Regions from separate parts of the Cobetia sp. 3AK genome, predicted to be linked through region 2. Evidence: predicted binding sites of a transcription regulator. Region 2 holds the regulator's gene; the other holds the start of a gene.

Region 1 (7,840 bases), on a different contig from region 2:
ATGAAGGTCACCTCGCGCACCTTGGAAAGCGCAATCACTCCAGCGGCCGACCCGATGATCAGCAGTGATCCGCCCACGCCAGCGGCGTAGGTCAGCGCCAACCACTCGGCATCGTTCATGCCGACATCCGCCTTGAGCACCGCAGCCGTCAACGGCACGTTGTCGACCAATGCCGACAACAGGCCGATCAGATAATTGGCCTGCATGGCAGGCATCACGTCATAGAGCTGTGCCAGCCCTTCCAGCAGGCGGGCTTCCTTGAGCGCTCCCACCATCAGCAGGATACCGAGGAAGAATAGCAGAGTGTCGAATTCAATTATCCTGATGTAATCAAGAATTCTGCGCTCTTCGCTGTCACTGCGTCGCTCGGCCACATGCCCGAGCAGGAACATGATCGACATCCCGAACAGGAAGGTCAGCAAGGGCGGGATACCGAACAGCACGTTCAGGCCCAGCGTGGAGAGGATGGTGGCGAGAAACAGCCAGGCCACGAAGCGGTCCAGACGCCGGGTGGGACGGCGTTCACGCGACAGATGGACTTCTCCCCCAAGCCCGGGCAGCAGCAGCGTCGCCAGCAGCATCACGCTGACGAAGGCCGGGATGGCCAGCAGCATCAGCTCACTGATACGCACCTTGTCGGCGAGGAAGATCATCAGTGTGGTCACATCACCGGTGATCAACGCCACCCCGCCGGAATTGACGGCAAACACCGCCAGCACCGCGAAACGCAGCGTCTTCTTCGGCGGCAATCCCAGAGACAGCACCAGCGTCAACGACACCAGCGTAGCGGTGATGTTGTCGGCCAGAGAGGAGAAGGCAAAGGCGAAGGTGCCGGTCAGATACAGCAGGCCTCGCTCACCGATGCGGCCCGGCAGCAATCGATAGATGAGATTGGCGATCAGTCCCTTGGCATTGAGAAACGCCACGAAGGTCATCGCCGCCATCAGAAACAGCCACAAGGTGGCGATTTCCAGCAGATTCTCGTTGAGCGACTCACCGACGTCATCGACTCCCAACGCACCGGGGCCGAAGATGAACAGCAGCAACCAGCTGAACGTCCCCAGCAACAAGGTCGTCTTGGCCTTGTTGAGATGAATCACGTCCTCGATGGCGATCAACACGAAGGCCCCGATCGCCAGCCCCACCAACACTCCCTGCAACCACATGTCGCTCTGCTCCCTGAAAGGGCGTCCATCTCGTGAGAGGACGTCGAGTGGCGGTGCATGCTCACGACGATGGCCGAGTGCCATGTCAGGCCTTCCCTTGCACCGGCCGACAGGAAAGTCGGCGCGCGAATGACACCACAGCTCACGAACCGCCACCATTCGACATCAGATGCGTACGGTTTGCGCAACGTCGAGTTGCTGTCCTCCACGCAAGCGGGGTGGGTTTCCTGTCACGGGTGAATTAGGATGGCGCGATCTGCTGAAGGAGTCGTTCATGTCGAGTATCAGAGGCGTCATCAGCCTGTTGTTTCTGATCATCAATACCCTGTTCTGGTCGGTACCGCTGTACCTGCTGGCATTGCTCAAGCTGCTCAGCCCGTCCCGTCGTCTGCAGCTTCATCTTCTCGAAGGGCTGAACCGTCTCGCCATGGGGTGGATCGGCACCAACAATCTGTGGATTCGCGCCTGGATACGCCCCCATTGGCAGGTCAACGTGCCGGACGCCCTGAAGGATGGCTCCGCCAGGCGACGCTGGTGGCTGGTGATCTCCAACCACCGCAGCTGGACGGATATCTTCGTGCTGCAGTATGCATTGCATCATCGCACGCCCATGCCCAAGTTCTTTCTCAAGCGCGAGTTGATCTGGGTCCCCGTCATCGGCCTGGCCTGGTGGGCGCTGGAATTCCCCTTCATGCGCCGCTACAGCCGTGAACGACTGGCCAATGACCCGCGCCTGGCGGAACGCGACCGTGCCGCGACACGCCGCATCTGTGAGCGAGCGGGCCAGTCGCCCATGTCGATCTTCAACTTCGTGGAAGGCACGCGCTTCACGTCAGGCAAGCATGATCAACAGCAAAGCCCGTACACTCATCTGCTCAGGCCGCGCGCCGGCGGCAGCGCTCAGGTGATCAGCATTCTCGGCGACCGCCTGTCAGGCATACTCGACGCCACGCTGGACTATCGTCACGCCAGCGCGAGCTTCTGGGAGTTTCTGTGTGGCAAGGGGGGAGATATCCATCTGGATATCGTGCAACGCCCGGTGGAACCCTGGATGCTGAACGGGGATTATCATGCGGACGCTGCCTACCGCGAACGGTTTCAGCAATGGCTCAATCAGGTCTGGAAGGACAAGGATGCCCGACTGTCACGTGCAGGACACGACATTGAACAACTCTGACATGCCTCACGAGCCGCTGGGCGCTGTGCGCCTGGCCGTGGGCGACATCTCGACATTTCTCCACAGGACATCTCGCGCGCCGCTGCGGCTACTGGCGTGGCTGAGCCTGGCACTGTGGCTGACAGGCTGCGCCACCGGCAGCTACTCCGGCTCACCGGCAGGCCAATGGATCACGATCCAGAAGGGCGACACCCTGGGGCAGATCGCACGCGACGCTGACATTCCCCTGTTGCGCCTCACCCGCTTCAACCCCGGCGTCAAGATCCGTGACCTCAAGGTCGGGCAGCGCATCCTGGTGCCCACCGCGCGTGAGCGTGCCCCCTCCGGTGGCCCCTATCGCTATCAGCTGCGCCCCGGGGACACCTACTCGAAGATAGGCCGTTACTTCGGAGCCAATCCTCAGCGCATCCAGACCGCCAACCCGGGGCTTCCCCCCAATGACCTGAAAGTCGGCACCCTGATCTCGGTTCCCCTCAATGGTGGCCCCAGCCGAAGCGCTTCCAATGCGCGTGCCAGCGGCGGCAGTCTCGTGGCACGCCCGGATCCGGGTCCGCTGAAGAAGCCGCGTCAATCGTGGCGCTGGCCTGCCGCCGGCGAAGTCATCAGCGAATTCGGCACCAACCGCAATGGCCAACTGGCCCCGATGCGGATTCGCACGGCCAGCAATGGGGTCGCCAGCGCGCCGGCCAGCGGTGAAGTCCGCTTTGCCGACAACATGCGGCAATTGGGCAATGTGGTCATCCTCCACCATTCAGGCAATCTGCAGAGCGTATTGGCGCAGTGTGGAGAGATACTGGTCAAGGTCGGTCAGCAGGTCACGTCGGGCACCCCGCTGTGTCGCGTGGCACGTCGCAATGACGGTCAGCCTGAACTGCTCTTCGACGTGCGCCATGGCGGCAAGCCGATCAATCCACGCGAGCTGCTCGAGAAACGCTGAAACTGGGGCTGCCGGCCTCACTGGCGAGCCCTTCAGGGGCTCGCCTTGCCAAACGAGCGTCGGGCATGCCTCGCCCACGGCGTCCTTCATGCCGCGCCTGTCGCCCCCGCGTCAGTTTCGGCCAGCGTGATTGATCTTTGAGCTGTAACCTGTGACCGCCTTGAATCCGCTGCCTCCTGGCAGCATTGCCTGCTGGAGATTGCCCGCGGGAGATTGCCCGCTGGAGTGACCGCGGCTGCAACGACACCTGCGTGGGGTGTCATCACTTCGTCACCTCGCTGTTATGCAGGCGTCACTCCCATGGCCAATACTTCGTTCAAAGGTCATCAGGAGCCGTCATGGAGCGTATCGCCTTTGTCAGTGAAACCTGGCACCCGGAAATCAATGGCGTGGCTCACACGCTGAGCCATCTGTGCGATCAACTCATCACGCGGGGCTGCGAGCTGCAGCTCGTGCGGCCCGCACCCCGCGACGGCAGTCATGAACCACGAGTCGCGCAGGAGCTACAGGTACGCGGCTTCCGTCTTCCGGGCTATGACACCGTCCAGATCGGCGCCCCTGCCCTGAGACGGCTGACGGCGCTGTGGCGCCAGCATCCGCCCTCCGTCATCTACATCGCCACCGAAGGACCGCTGGGGGTCAGTGCCCTGATGGTCGCGCGTCGCCTCGGCGTGCCCGTGGTGGCAGGCTTTCATACCAATTTCGACCAGTACAGCACCCACTATCATCTCAGGGCATTACGCCCCCTGGTACGTCAGGGGCTGAAGCACTTCCACAATGCCGCCAACCTGACACTGGTCCCGACACGCACCCAGGCCGCCACTCTCGCGCAACAGGGTTTCAAGCATGTCCGGGTCGTGGGACGCGGGCTGGATTGTCAGCGCTTCTCGCCCGTTCATCGCAGTGAAGCGCTGCGTCGCCAGTGGGGCGTCGGCCCTCAGCAGCCCGTCGCGCTGCATGTCGGCCGCCTGGCGGCGGAAAAGAACATCGAGCTGTTGATTCGCAGCTACGAGGCCATGCAGGCCGTGCAGCCGGATATCGCGCTGGTACTGGTGGGCGATGGCCCGCTGCGCGAACGCCTTGAGCAACGCCTGCCGGAGGCGATCTTCGCCGGCTTCCAGACCGGCGAGGCGCTGGCTGCCCATTACGCCAGTGCCGACCTGTTCCTGTTCCCCTCGCTGTCGGAGACCTTCGGCAACGTGGTACTGGAAGCCATGGCCAGTGGATTGGCCGTGGTGGCCTTCGACTACGCGGCCGCTGCGGAAGTGATCCGCGATGACCACCAGGGGTTGCTGGCCCCCTGCACCCAGCCGGACAGATTCATCGAACAGGCAGTGGAAGTCTGCCAGCGACCAGCGCGTATCGCACGTCTCGGAAGAGCGGCCCGTGTACGCGTCGAGCCCATGGCCTGGAGCCAGGTCGCCGAGCATTTTCTTGCCTGTCTACGCCTCGCCGAGGAGAAGCCCGATGCACGATCGCAGCCTTCCCGTCTTTGAGCGACTCGACCTGCTGGAGTGGCGGCTGTGTCGCCAGGTAGCACGTCTGGCGCTGTATCGGCCGATCCTGACCCTCTTTCGCGTGGTCTCGCGCCTCGGTGACTGGCCCGTCTGGTTGCTGCTGACACTCAGCCTGCCCTTCCATCACGTGCAAGGTGGCTGGTTGATGCTGGAATTCGGACTGGCGGCGGGGGCCGGCGCCCTTTTGTATCGCGCCCTCAAGACCCGGCTGTGCCGGGAACGCCCCTTCATCACCTTCACGACCATCCAATGCACCATGCCACCGCTGGATCGCTACAGCTTTCCAAGTGGCCATACACTGCATGCGGTGCTGTTTGCCAGCCTGACGGCTCAGCAGCTGCCGGAACTGGCCATTCTCGTCACGCCGCTTGCCATGTTGATCGCGCTTTCCCGCGTGATCCTGGGACTGCATTACGTCAGTGACGTACTGGCGGGGGCGCTGCTGGGACTCGGGCTGGCTGAAGTGGCCATTCTGAGTCTTGAGTCCCTGACAGGACTCTGAGCCCAGTGCACGCTCTGTCGGCGGCAGGCCACCTTCGACTTGCCGACAGTCAATTCGCTCTGGCAAGCTCGCCTCATGACGATATCCTCCGAGGCCGGCGACCTGTTCGCCACGCATCCTCAACACGCCCCTTCCCGCACCCCGCCAAGCGGACAGCGACCGGCCGGCCTGCCGGACGACTGGCAGACACTGGCCCATGGCTGGTATCGCCATCCGCTGCACCCGCTCTATCTCAAGCCAACCGCTCTGACTCCCCTGCAGGCCGACCAGGCACTGGTCACGCTGGATACCACGCTCGACTGGCAGCGGCCGAGCTTGAGCGTGCATGGCAAGACGCATCCCATCCCTCGCCGTCAGGTATGGATGGGGGACGCCGGGGCTCGCTATCGCTATTCCGGCAGCCTGTTCGAGCCAGCGCCATGGCGTCCGATGGCCTGGCATCTGGGGGAGCTTGCCCGTCACGCCATCAACCGCGAGCTGAGCGCGCAGCCGGGGCAGGAACGCCATATCGACCAGCACTTCAACAGCCTGCTGGCCAATCGCTACGCCGATGGCAATGACCGCATGGGCTGGCATAGTGACAATGAACCGGAGCTTGGCGACCGCCCCATCGTGCTGGCCCTGTCACTGGGACGAGAGCGGCCCCTGCGCTTCAAGGGACATCCCCGCAGCCCCTACGCACAGGACCCCGCCTTCAACCTGTGGCTGCCCCATGGCTCATTGCTGGTGATGGGGCGCGGCTGTCAGGACCGACTGCATCACGCCCTGCCGCCACGCAAGCTCGAGGGCGTGCGCATCAGCCTGACCTACCGACAGCTATTGACGGCGTCACGCTAGATCCTCATCAGGCACGGGCGGCGGCGAGACGGGATAGCGGGCCCGCAGAGTGTCCAGCATCGCCTGGACCGCGACCGACAGCTCATGACGGCCGCGGCGAATCACGCCGACACGTTGCTCGATGACCGGCCCTTCCAGCCCCAGGCACCGACATCCCAGCGCTGACATCTGATCGGCGCTCATCGCCGGTACCGCGCTGACGCCAAGTCCCTCTGCCACCATACGTCCGCAGGTCACCAGCTGATGGGTCTCGAAGGCGACGGTGAGCTTGAGTCCCGCCTCTGCCAGGCGCCGCTCCAGCATGTGTCGCACGCCCGAGGGACGTTGCAGGGTGATGAAATCCTCTTCCAGCAGCTGATCCCAATGGATGGTCTCGGGAGCGCCCTGCAACAGGGCGTGCCCCTCGGGAATGATCGCGATGTAGCGATCCTCGAAGAGTGATTCGAAGACAAGGTCCTCGCGTACCCCGGGATCAAAACAGATCCCCAGTTCCACGCGCCCATCGGTGACACGCTCCACGACTTCCTCGGCGATCACGTCATTGACCTCGATGGTGATCTCCGGGTACTGCCGTCGAAAATCCGCCAGTACTCCTGGCAGCAGATTCCCGGCGAAAGTCGGCATGGCAGCCAGTGCCACACGCCCGCGTCCGAGACTGAATCGCTGGCGCATCTCGTCCTCAGCATGCTCCCAATCCGACAGTATCCTGCGAGCCAGCGGGAAGAAGGCCCGTCCTTCCGGCGTCAGGCTGACCTGTCGAGTGGAACGCTGGAACAGACGCCCACCCAACGACTCCTCCAGATTCTTGACGGCCAGCGACAATGCCGGCTGGGAAAGATGCACCAACGTGCCCGCTTCCACGAAGGACAGGGTTCTGGCCACTGCGACAAAGGCTTTCAACTGTTTCAAGGTCATGCGGCATCCTTCCTGTGGGGTCCCTGGGGGACGCGCCTTGAGATGACATTCGGGGAAACAGGCTCAACCCGTCGCCGGGAGACCCGTCGGCCTCTACACCATTGGTCCAAGGTGACCAGAGCCGCTTGCGCAGCCTTGCACCGCGAGTCGTCCAGTCTTGTCGTGCATATCCGCCGCTGACCCGCACCACAGGCGGATCTGTGCAGGAAACCAGCGGGCAAGGCGATATCGTACTGCCCCAAGACTCTTCATGAAAACTTATCAATGGATAGAAAAAACAAACTTATCAAATATATACAGCCACCAGATTGTCGGCAATGATGCACTCAAGCCTTTGCCAGACGCCTGCCCCAGGCGCCGGCCACGGAAGATGAGCAACGACTCATCACCGTCTAAACGACTACACAAGATGCTCAAGGAGAACTTCATGGCAGGATTCAACAAGGTAGTGACCCGCTACGCCGATGCCATGGCGGGCCTGGAAGACGGCATGACGGTGATCGCCGGCGGATTCGGACTCTGCGGTATTCCCGAGAACCTGATCCAGGAGATCAAGCATCGTGGCGTGAAGGACCTGACCGTCGTCTCCAACAACTGCGGCGTGGACGGCTTCGGGTTGGGCATCTTGCTGGAAGATCGCCAGATCAAGACCATGATCGCCTCCTACGTCGGCGAGAACGCCCTGTTCGAGCGCCAGCTGCTGGACGGAGAGCTCGAGGTCATCCTGACCCCCCAGGGCACGCTGGCCGAGAAGATGCGCGCCGCCGGGGCCGGCATCCCCGCCTTCTT
Region 2 (7,840 bases):
TGACATCGGGCAAGCATGGCGGGCCGCCACGCCAGCAGGGGCGCGGCGGCGTGGACCAGACTTACTTGGTCACCGCATCCTTCAATGACTTGCCCGGCTTGAAGGCCACTGTCTTGCTGGCCGGGATGGTCAGGGGTTTGCCTGTCTGGGGGTTCTTGCCGGTACGCGCTGCACGCTGACGCACCGTGAAGGAGCCAAAACCAATCAATGAAACATCGTTGCCCTTGGCGACCGTGTGGGTGATCTCGTCGAGAATCACGTTCAACACCTGACTAGCCTTGTCCTTGGACAGATCCGCACGCTCGGCGATGGCCGCAGCGAGTTCTGGCTTGCGCATGAAAAGCCCTCCTGGTTTGGCATTCTGCACGGGCGGCTCAGCCGCCGATTCATTGTTGTTCTTGCACGGATGTTGTTCTTGCACGGATGTTGCTGCACTTGCTGGCATTGCATGGCGCTTGGGCGATGCGATACCGGGTCCCCCTTTCTCGGGGTGAACGTCACCGGTAACACGTCGTCCCTGATTCTCGCCTGACGCTCTGTGACGGAAACTTCACTATCGTGCCTGACTACGCTGGCTTCAAGGGGTCTGCGACCATCGGCCATGGCATCGCCTAGCCTAGCAACGGCGGTGCCTGCCGCGCCAGCTCGACTTTCCTGCGAACGGAGGCGCCTGTCAACGCATATCCAATCAAGCGTTCGTTCGCATCGAGAGCGCGTGCATCGAGATCATCTCCCTCGCCCGTGATGTCCCAGCGCGCCACGGCCGTCCGAGGCGGGTAGGCCACGATGGGCAGCGCCGGTGTCTTGACCAGCACGGGCCAGGCCTTCCAGTCGAGCTCGACCGCCTCGCCGCACAGATTGGCGGCCAGCACCCGAGCCGCGGCCTGCAGGGGCTGCACGTACATGGCATTGACCCCTTCGACACTGGCGCAGTCTCCCAGCGCCCAGACATGCGGCCGGGAGGTGGCAAGGTGACGATCGACGCGGATGCCGTCCCCACCAGCACTCAACCCCGCGCCCTGTGCCAGCTTGATGCGTGGCGCGAGCCCCGTGGCCAGCAGCACCAGCGAGCCCTCCACCGCATGACCACTCTGCAGCACCACACTGACGGGCGCCTGCGTTGCCTTGCCGGCGGTGATGGTCTCGACCATCTCTCCTTGCAGCCGACGCACGCCGATGGCATCGAAGGCCTTGCCAAGTCGCTGGCCGAGCGCCTGGGGAAGCAAGCCATCCAGCGGAGTGTCTTCCGCCGCGACCAAGGTGACCTCATGTCCTGCGGCTTTCAGGTCATTGGCGTATTCACACCCCACCAGACCGGCACCGACGATCACGACACGGCCACTCTCCCCCGCCTCACGCGCTGCCGTCAGCGTGGCGCTGAAGGCGGCGTAGTCATCGAGATCATTGATGCTCATCACGCGCGAGCCGACCGAGTCATCGATGGGGAAGGGTCGCCGCGGCGCGGCACCGAGTGCCAGCACCAGTTCGTCATAGGCCAGGCATTCCTCGCCCAGCCAGACCTGTCGCGCGTGGGTATCGATGCTCGTCACTCGCTGATGGGTGCGCAGCTCGGCGTCCAGTTCATCCACCAGGGCCACGGAGGTCTGCCGTGCCAATGCCCGGGCGCTCATGCCCTTGGCAAAGGCGGTGGACAGCAGAGGCTTGGCGTAATCGTGGCCACTGTCCTGACTGACCAGGATCAGTCGACTGTCCTTGTCACGCGCACGCAGGGCACGCGCCAGGCCAATGCCGGCCATGCCGGTGCCGATGATGACAAGGGTACGAGGGTCGCGCATGGCGCCATCTCCTGAGATCGATCCGAGAGGAAAAGAGGGTAGTCGGGCCCCAGCATACCAGCCTGCCACTGGCGCGGGCATGCTCACGCTGCAGGCCTTGCGGTTCGGGCGTGCTAGACTCGCCACTTGTCATCCTGACAGGGAATTCATCGTGGTCTGTCACTCCCACTCGGCAGCGTTTGCCGGCAAGATCGCCATCCGGGCCATGTCTCGCTCGGAACTCAGCACTCCCTGCGCTCACCAGAGAGCGATGGACTCGGCGGTCCGCCGCCACTGGCAGCCCGCCGCGAGCCTGCAAGGCGTCATGCCGGCCGGCTGGTGGCCATGGCTGTCCTCCAGCGACTCGCTGACCCAGCGTCTCGATCACGCCATGCGCATGCTCGATGGTCAGGGGCTGCGCGTGCGCCTGCTGCTGCAGGACACCGGCCCTGCCCGGCGGGATGAGGCGCGGATGCTGGGTATCGCGCCACGACGCCATGTCTGGCGGCGCGAAGTGGCCCTGTGTCATGGCGATGAGCCCTGGGTGATCGCGCGCTCGCTGGCGGCGCTGGACCTGGCCCATGGCCACCGTCTTTCGACGCTCGGCGAAGGCTCGCTGGGCCATTGGCTGTTCCGCCAGCCCGACCTGACCCGCAGCGCCATCGATGTCAGCCGGGCGCCACTGAGACTTGCCAGCACGCAGCCGCTGGCACGCACCGCCAGCCTGTGGATGCGCCGCTCGATGTTCTCGCACGGTCGCTTCCGGGTACTGGTCCAGGAAGGTTTCACCCCTCGGTTCCAGCACGCTCTGGAACTCTGATTCCCCACTGCCGTTCGATCAGGAGTCTTGATGTCAGCGTCATCCGCTTCCCGCCCGTCCAAACTGGCCGATTACCTCGCCCTGACTCGTCTGGACCGCCCCATCGGCACCTGGCTGCTGATGTGGCCGACCCTCTGGGCCCTGTGGCTGGCGGCCGATGGGCTACCGGACCGCGATATGCTGCTGATCTTCGTGGCTGGCGTCTATCTGATGCGTGCCGCCGGCTGCGTGATCAACGACTACGCGGATCGCCACTGGGACAAGCATGTCGAACGCACCCGGGATCGCCCGCTGACCTCAGGACGCATCACGGAGCGCGAGGCGCTGACCCTGTTCGGTGTGCTGGTCGCGGCCGCCTTCGTGCTGGTGTGCTTCACCAACCTGACCACGGTGCTGCTGTCGATCGTCGCCGTGCTGCTGGCGGCCAGCTATCCGTTCATGAAGCGCTTTCATCATCTGCCGCAGGTGGTGCTGGGTGCCGCCTTCGGCTGGGCGATTCCGATGGCCTTCGCGGCGACGCTTGAGGAGGTGCCGACCTATGGCTGGTGGCTGTTCGCGGCCAATCTGATGTGGACGGTGGCCTACGACACCGCCTATGCGATGGTCGATCGCAATGACGACCTCAAGGTCGGCATCAAGTCCACCGCCGTGCTGTTCGGCCGCGCCGACACGCTGATGATCGGTCTGCTGCAGCTGGGCATGCTGGCGGTGTTGATCGGCATCGGCCTGCACCTGGCGCTGGGCGGCTTCTACTGGCTGGGGCTGGCCGCGGCGGCCGTGACGTTCGTCTGGCAGCAGCGCCTGATTCGCGAGCGGGAGCGTGGCCCCTGCTTCCAGGCATTTCTCAACAACCACTGGTCCGGCCTGCTGATCTTCGCGGGCATCGCGCTGGCGACCTGGCCAGCTGCTTGATCCCTCTTTCCGGCCAACGGGCCCGCGTCCTCATCCGGTCTGCCAGCGATCTTCCTCATGCGGCGAGGCGTGACATTCACGCCTTGAGAGAGTTGAGGGACTCACTGGCAAGCCGGGCGGCAAGCTGCCAAGCTGGCGATTGTCATCTCACTGTCATATAAGCAGGTTGTAATCGTCATCGACTTGTCATTCTGGCGCGTGCGCCGACTGCTGCATGGGATCTAGCGATGAGCTCCAAGACCGTACTGATTGTCGACGACGAATCCTCGATACGCGAGATGATCGCCGTCGCCCTGGAAATGGCGGATTACCGCGTGCTGGAGGCCGACAATGCCCAGGACGCCCACGCCATCGTCGTCGATGAAAAGCCCGATCTGCTGTTGCTGGACTGGATGATGCCCGGCACCAGCGGGCTGGAACTGGCGCGCCGCCTCAAGCGTGACGAGACCACGGCGGAGCTGCCGATCATCCTGCTCACCGCCAAGGGCGAGGAAGACAACAAGATCCAGGGGCTCGAGGCCGGGGCGGACGATTACATCACCAAGCCCTTCTCGCCACGCGAGCTGGTGGCACGCCTCAAGGCCGTGCTGCGCCGCACCACGCCCAAGGGCGTCGAGGAGTCGGTGGAAGTCGAGGGTCTGATGCTCGACCCCGCCAGCCACCGCGTGACCGCACACGGCAACTCCCTGGAGGTCGGCCCCACCGAATACCGCCTGCTGCAGTTCTTCATGACCCATCAGGAGCGCGCCTACACCCGCAGCCAGCTGCTGGATCAGGTCTGGGGCGGCAATGTCTATGTCGAGGAGCGCACCGTGGACGTGCACATTCGTCGTCTGCGCAAGGCGCTGGGCGAGGGGCATCAGCACTTGATCCAGACCGTCCGCGGTACCGGTTATCGCTTCAGCGCCCAGGCCTGAGACGCGGATGCGCTACTGGACGAACGAGCTATGGCGGCTGGGCTATCTGGCGGGCGGCTTCGGGCTGGTCGGCGGACTGCTCGGCCTGCTGGGCTGGGGCCTGGCGCTGGGGCTGGCGCTGTACCTGTTCGTCCATCTCAAGCACCTCAAGAGCCTCTACACCTGGCTGATCACCAACCCCCATGAAGAGCCGCCGCCCGGCGATGGCGTCTGGGGGGATCTGCTCGATCGTCTGTATCGCTACCAGAAGGGTCAGCGTCAGGCACAGGAGCGACTGCGCAGCATCCTCAATCGCATCCAGGAATCCTCGGAAGCGATGCGCGATGGCCTGGTGATGCTCGACAATCACGGCGACATGGAGTGGTGGAACAGCGCTGCCGAGCAGTTGATCGGCCTCAAGGCCAGTCACGACCGCGGCCAGCACGTCACCAACTATCTGCGTGACCCCGTGTTCATCGATTACTTCAATCGGCTGGCCTATCGTGAGCCGCTGACCCTGCAATCGCCGCTCTCCGACAACCTGACCCTGCAGATCTCCATCACCCTGTTCGGTGACAACGAGCGCCTGGTGATGGTGCGCGATGTCACCCGTCTCTACCGTCTCGAGGAAATGCGCCGCGATTTCGTGGCCAATGTCTCCCATGAGCTGCGCACGCCGCTGACGGTACTGGCCGGCTACCTCGAGACCTATTCCGACTATGCCGATGACCTGCCCCCGCGCTGGCAGCGTGGCCTGGGACAGATGCAGAGTCAGACCGACCGCATGCAGCACCTCGTCGAGGATCTGCTGACCCTGTCGCGCCTGGAGACCGACGAGCTGTCGGGCGAAGGACGTCGCATCGACATGGCGCAGCTGCTGACGCGTATCCGGGAAGATGCCGAAGGCCTCTCGAAGGAGCGGCATGTCATCACGGTGGAGGTCGAGCCCGGACTGGCCCTGATGGGTGAGGAGCAGGAGCTGAGAAGCGCGATCTCGAATCTGGTCTTCAATGCGGTGCGTTACACGCCGGAAGACTGCCACATCACGCTGCGCTGCCAGAGCACCAGCGAGGGCGTGATGGTCGAGGTGGAGGATGACGGTGACGGCATTGATCCCGTGCATCTACCGCGCCTGACGGAGCGCTTCTATCGCATCGACAAGGGACGCAGCACCGCCACTGGTGGCACCGGGCTGGGGCTGGCCATCGTCAAGCATGTGCTGATCCGCCATCAGGGCCGCCTGGAGATCGACAGCCTGCCCGGCGAGGGCGCACGCTTCCGTTGTCATTTCCCGGTGGAACGCCGCTGCGCGACGACTGCCTGACGGTTGCAGCCCCACTGACACGAACGCCCCGCCGCGCCCTCTGCATGAGGTCACGGCGGGGCGTCGTGGTATCTGCGTTCGTCAACGCTCGCGATAAAGCCTGGCTCAGCGGCGCGGTGCAGGCAGCTGTCGGTAGTGGCTCTGCCACATCAGGACGGCACCCGCCACGGCCCCGGGAATGAACAGCAGGTTGGCCAAGGGCACCAGCGTCAGCACGAACACGGCACCACCGAAGGTCAGTGACGGCCACCAGCGCGCCTTGAGACGCTGCTTCATGTCACCGAAGCTGACCTGATGGTTGTCCATCGGATAGTCCAGATACTGGATCGCCATGCTCCAGGCCGAGAACAGCCCCCACAGCAGCGGTGAGAGCAGATTCAGGCCCGGAATGAAGCCGAGAATGAACAGCGCGATCATGCGGGGAATGAAGTAACCCAGTTTGGCCATCTCGCGCCCCAGCGAGTCGATCCCGATCTTCACCAGGCCACGCTCATCCTCGATCAAGGTGCCATCCAGTCGATGCTCGACCTTCTCGGCCAGAATGCCGTAGAACGGCGCCGCGATCAGATTGGTCACCAGGCTGAAGGTGAAGAACACCGCCAGCAACAGACTCAGCACCAGCACCGGCCAGATCAACCAGCTCAGCCATTCCAGCCAGCTGGGCACCTTGAGCATCCAGTAATCGATCCAGCCCTCGAACTGGCTGAACAACAGCCACAGCGTGGCACTGTAGAGCACCAGGTTGATCGCCAGTGGTACGAACACGAAACGGCGTAGCCCGGGGGTATAGACCATGCGGGTCCCGCGGACCAGCGCCGATACGGCATCAATCATGCGACGTCCTCGTCATCTCGTGAAAGGCGGCTGCCCTCAGGCGGCCGGAGCCACACCCTAGCACTACCACCCGCCCCACGCAGCTGTCGGCGCATCGAATGGCAGACGCCCCGCACTCCGTCGGCGGGACAGAGGCGGGGCGTCATCGGCAGACAGGCGTCAGGCCCCGGGGAAGGGGCCTGCACGTCAGGGCTTGTCGAGATCCTGCGGCTGGAGGTCATGGGTGTCGGTGTGACGCACGTCCACGCCCTTGACCAGGAAGATGACGTACTCGGCGAGGTTGTCGGCGTGATCCCCGATACGCTCCAGCGCACGCAGAATCCACATCACGTTGAGCACCGGGGTGATCTGGCGCGCGTCTTCCATCATGAAGGTCATCAGCGAACGCATCGCACTCTGGTATTCCAGGTCCACCGAGGCGTCCTCACGCAGTACCTTGAGCGCCAGATCCGTGTCGAAGCGGGCGAAGGCGGTCAGCGAGTCACGCACCATGCTGCGCACATGCTGACTGAGGTGACGCACCTCGACCATGCCACGCGGGCTCTGGCCGTTCTCGACCAGCGAGATGGCATTGCGCGCGATCTTGCTGGATTCATCGCCGATACGCTCCAGATCCGAGGTGGCGCGAATCACGGCCAGCACCAGACGCAGATCGGAGGCCGCCGGCTGACGGCGCGCCAGCACGCGGGTGCACTCGTCATCGATCTTCAGCTGCATGTCGTTGACGGCCTTGTCATTGTCACGCACGCGTGTCGCCGTCTCGCTGTCACCCTCCAGCAGGGCCGTGACGGCATCCTGCAGCTGCTTCTCCACCAGACCGCCCATGGCCAGCAGGTGTGTCTTCAGCGCATCCAGCTCGTGATTGAACTGCTGGGATATGTGCTTGCCGTGCGAATCGCTGGTGATATCCATTACCCTCTCCCGGGAAGTCATCCGCCGAGGCAGGCGGTCTCTGACATGTGGCATTGATGTAGAAGCGCTGCAGCAGGGTCTGGCGCAGGCGGCTCCCTCCTAGCATGACGCCTCTTGATTGCAGTTATATTTCACTCGAGCGCCGGGACGCCAATCGAATCTCGCGCCGCGCTGAAATATCCACGACGCGATGGCCCATCCGCCAATGTCCCGCGCGAGACACGTGTCAGCCACCTGCAGTGCCGCTTTGGTGATCTCACCCGAAACGACCGGTGATGTAGTCCTCGGTCTGGCGACGACGCGGATTGGTGAACAGCTGATCGGTCGGGGCATATTCCACCAGCTGCCCTTCATGCAGAAAGGCCGT

Evidence for each region. Region 2 encodes PhoB, which activates phosphate uptake and scavenging genes when phosphate is short. Its sites were predicted from a motif close to TGTCATANNNNTGTCANA; they were not measured.
Region 1: QD228_RS14605 (glycosyltransferase family 1 protein) is a predicted target of PhoB. The motif match lies at 3,538-3,555, and genes of this name have one in related genera.

The regions. Positions count from the first base shown of each region.
Region 1 is NZ_JARWKR010000011.1:33,621-41,460, forward strand. Features, by position in the region: gene nhaD (sodium:proton antiporter NhaD) at 1-1,166, opposite strand, end outside; gene QD228_RS14595 (acyltransferase) at 1,441-2,343, shown strand; gene QD228_RS14600 (LysM peptidoglycan-binding domain-containing protein) at 2,330-3,280, shown strand; gene QD228_RS14605 (glycosyltransferase family 1 protein) at 3,619-4,776, shown strand; gene QD228_RS14610 (phosphatase PAP2 family protein) at 4,748-5,299, shown strand; gene QD228_RS14615 (alpha-ketoglutarate-dependent dioxygenase AlkB) at 5,375-6,136, shown strand; gene QD228_RS14620 (LysR family transcriptional regulator) at 6,128-7,051, opposite strand; gene QD228_RS14625 (CoA transferase subunit A) at 7,479-7,840, shown strand, end outside.
Region 2 is NZ_JARWKR010000006.1:88,497-96,336, forward strand. Features, by position in the region: gene QD228_RS10125 (HU family DNA-binding protein) at 62-337, opposite strand; gene QD228_RS10130 (FAD-dependent oxidoreductase) at 612-1,796, opposite strand; gene QD228_RS10135 (chorismate lyase) at 1,948-2,595, shown strand; gene ubiA (4-hydroxybenzoate octaprenyltransferase) at 2,626-3,507, shown strand; gene phoB (phosphate regulon transcriptional regulator PhoB) at 3,735-4,424, shown strand; gene phoR (phosphate regulon sensor histidine kinase PhoR) at 4,432-5,727, shown strand; gene cysZ (sulfate transporter CysZ) at 5,833-6,561, opposite strand; gene phoU (phosphate signaling complex protein PhoU) at 6,748-7,473, opposite strand; gene pstB (phosphate ABC transporter ATP-binding protein PstB) at 7,730-7,840, opposite strand, start outside.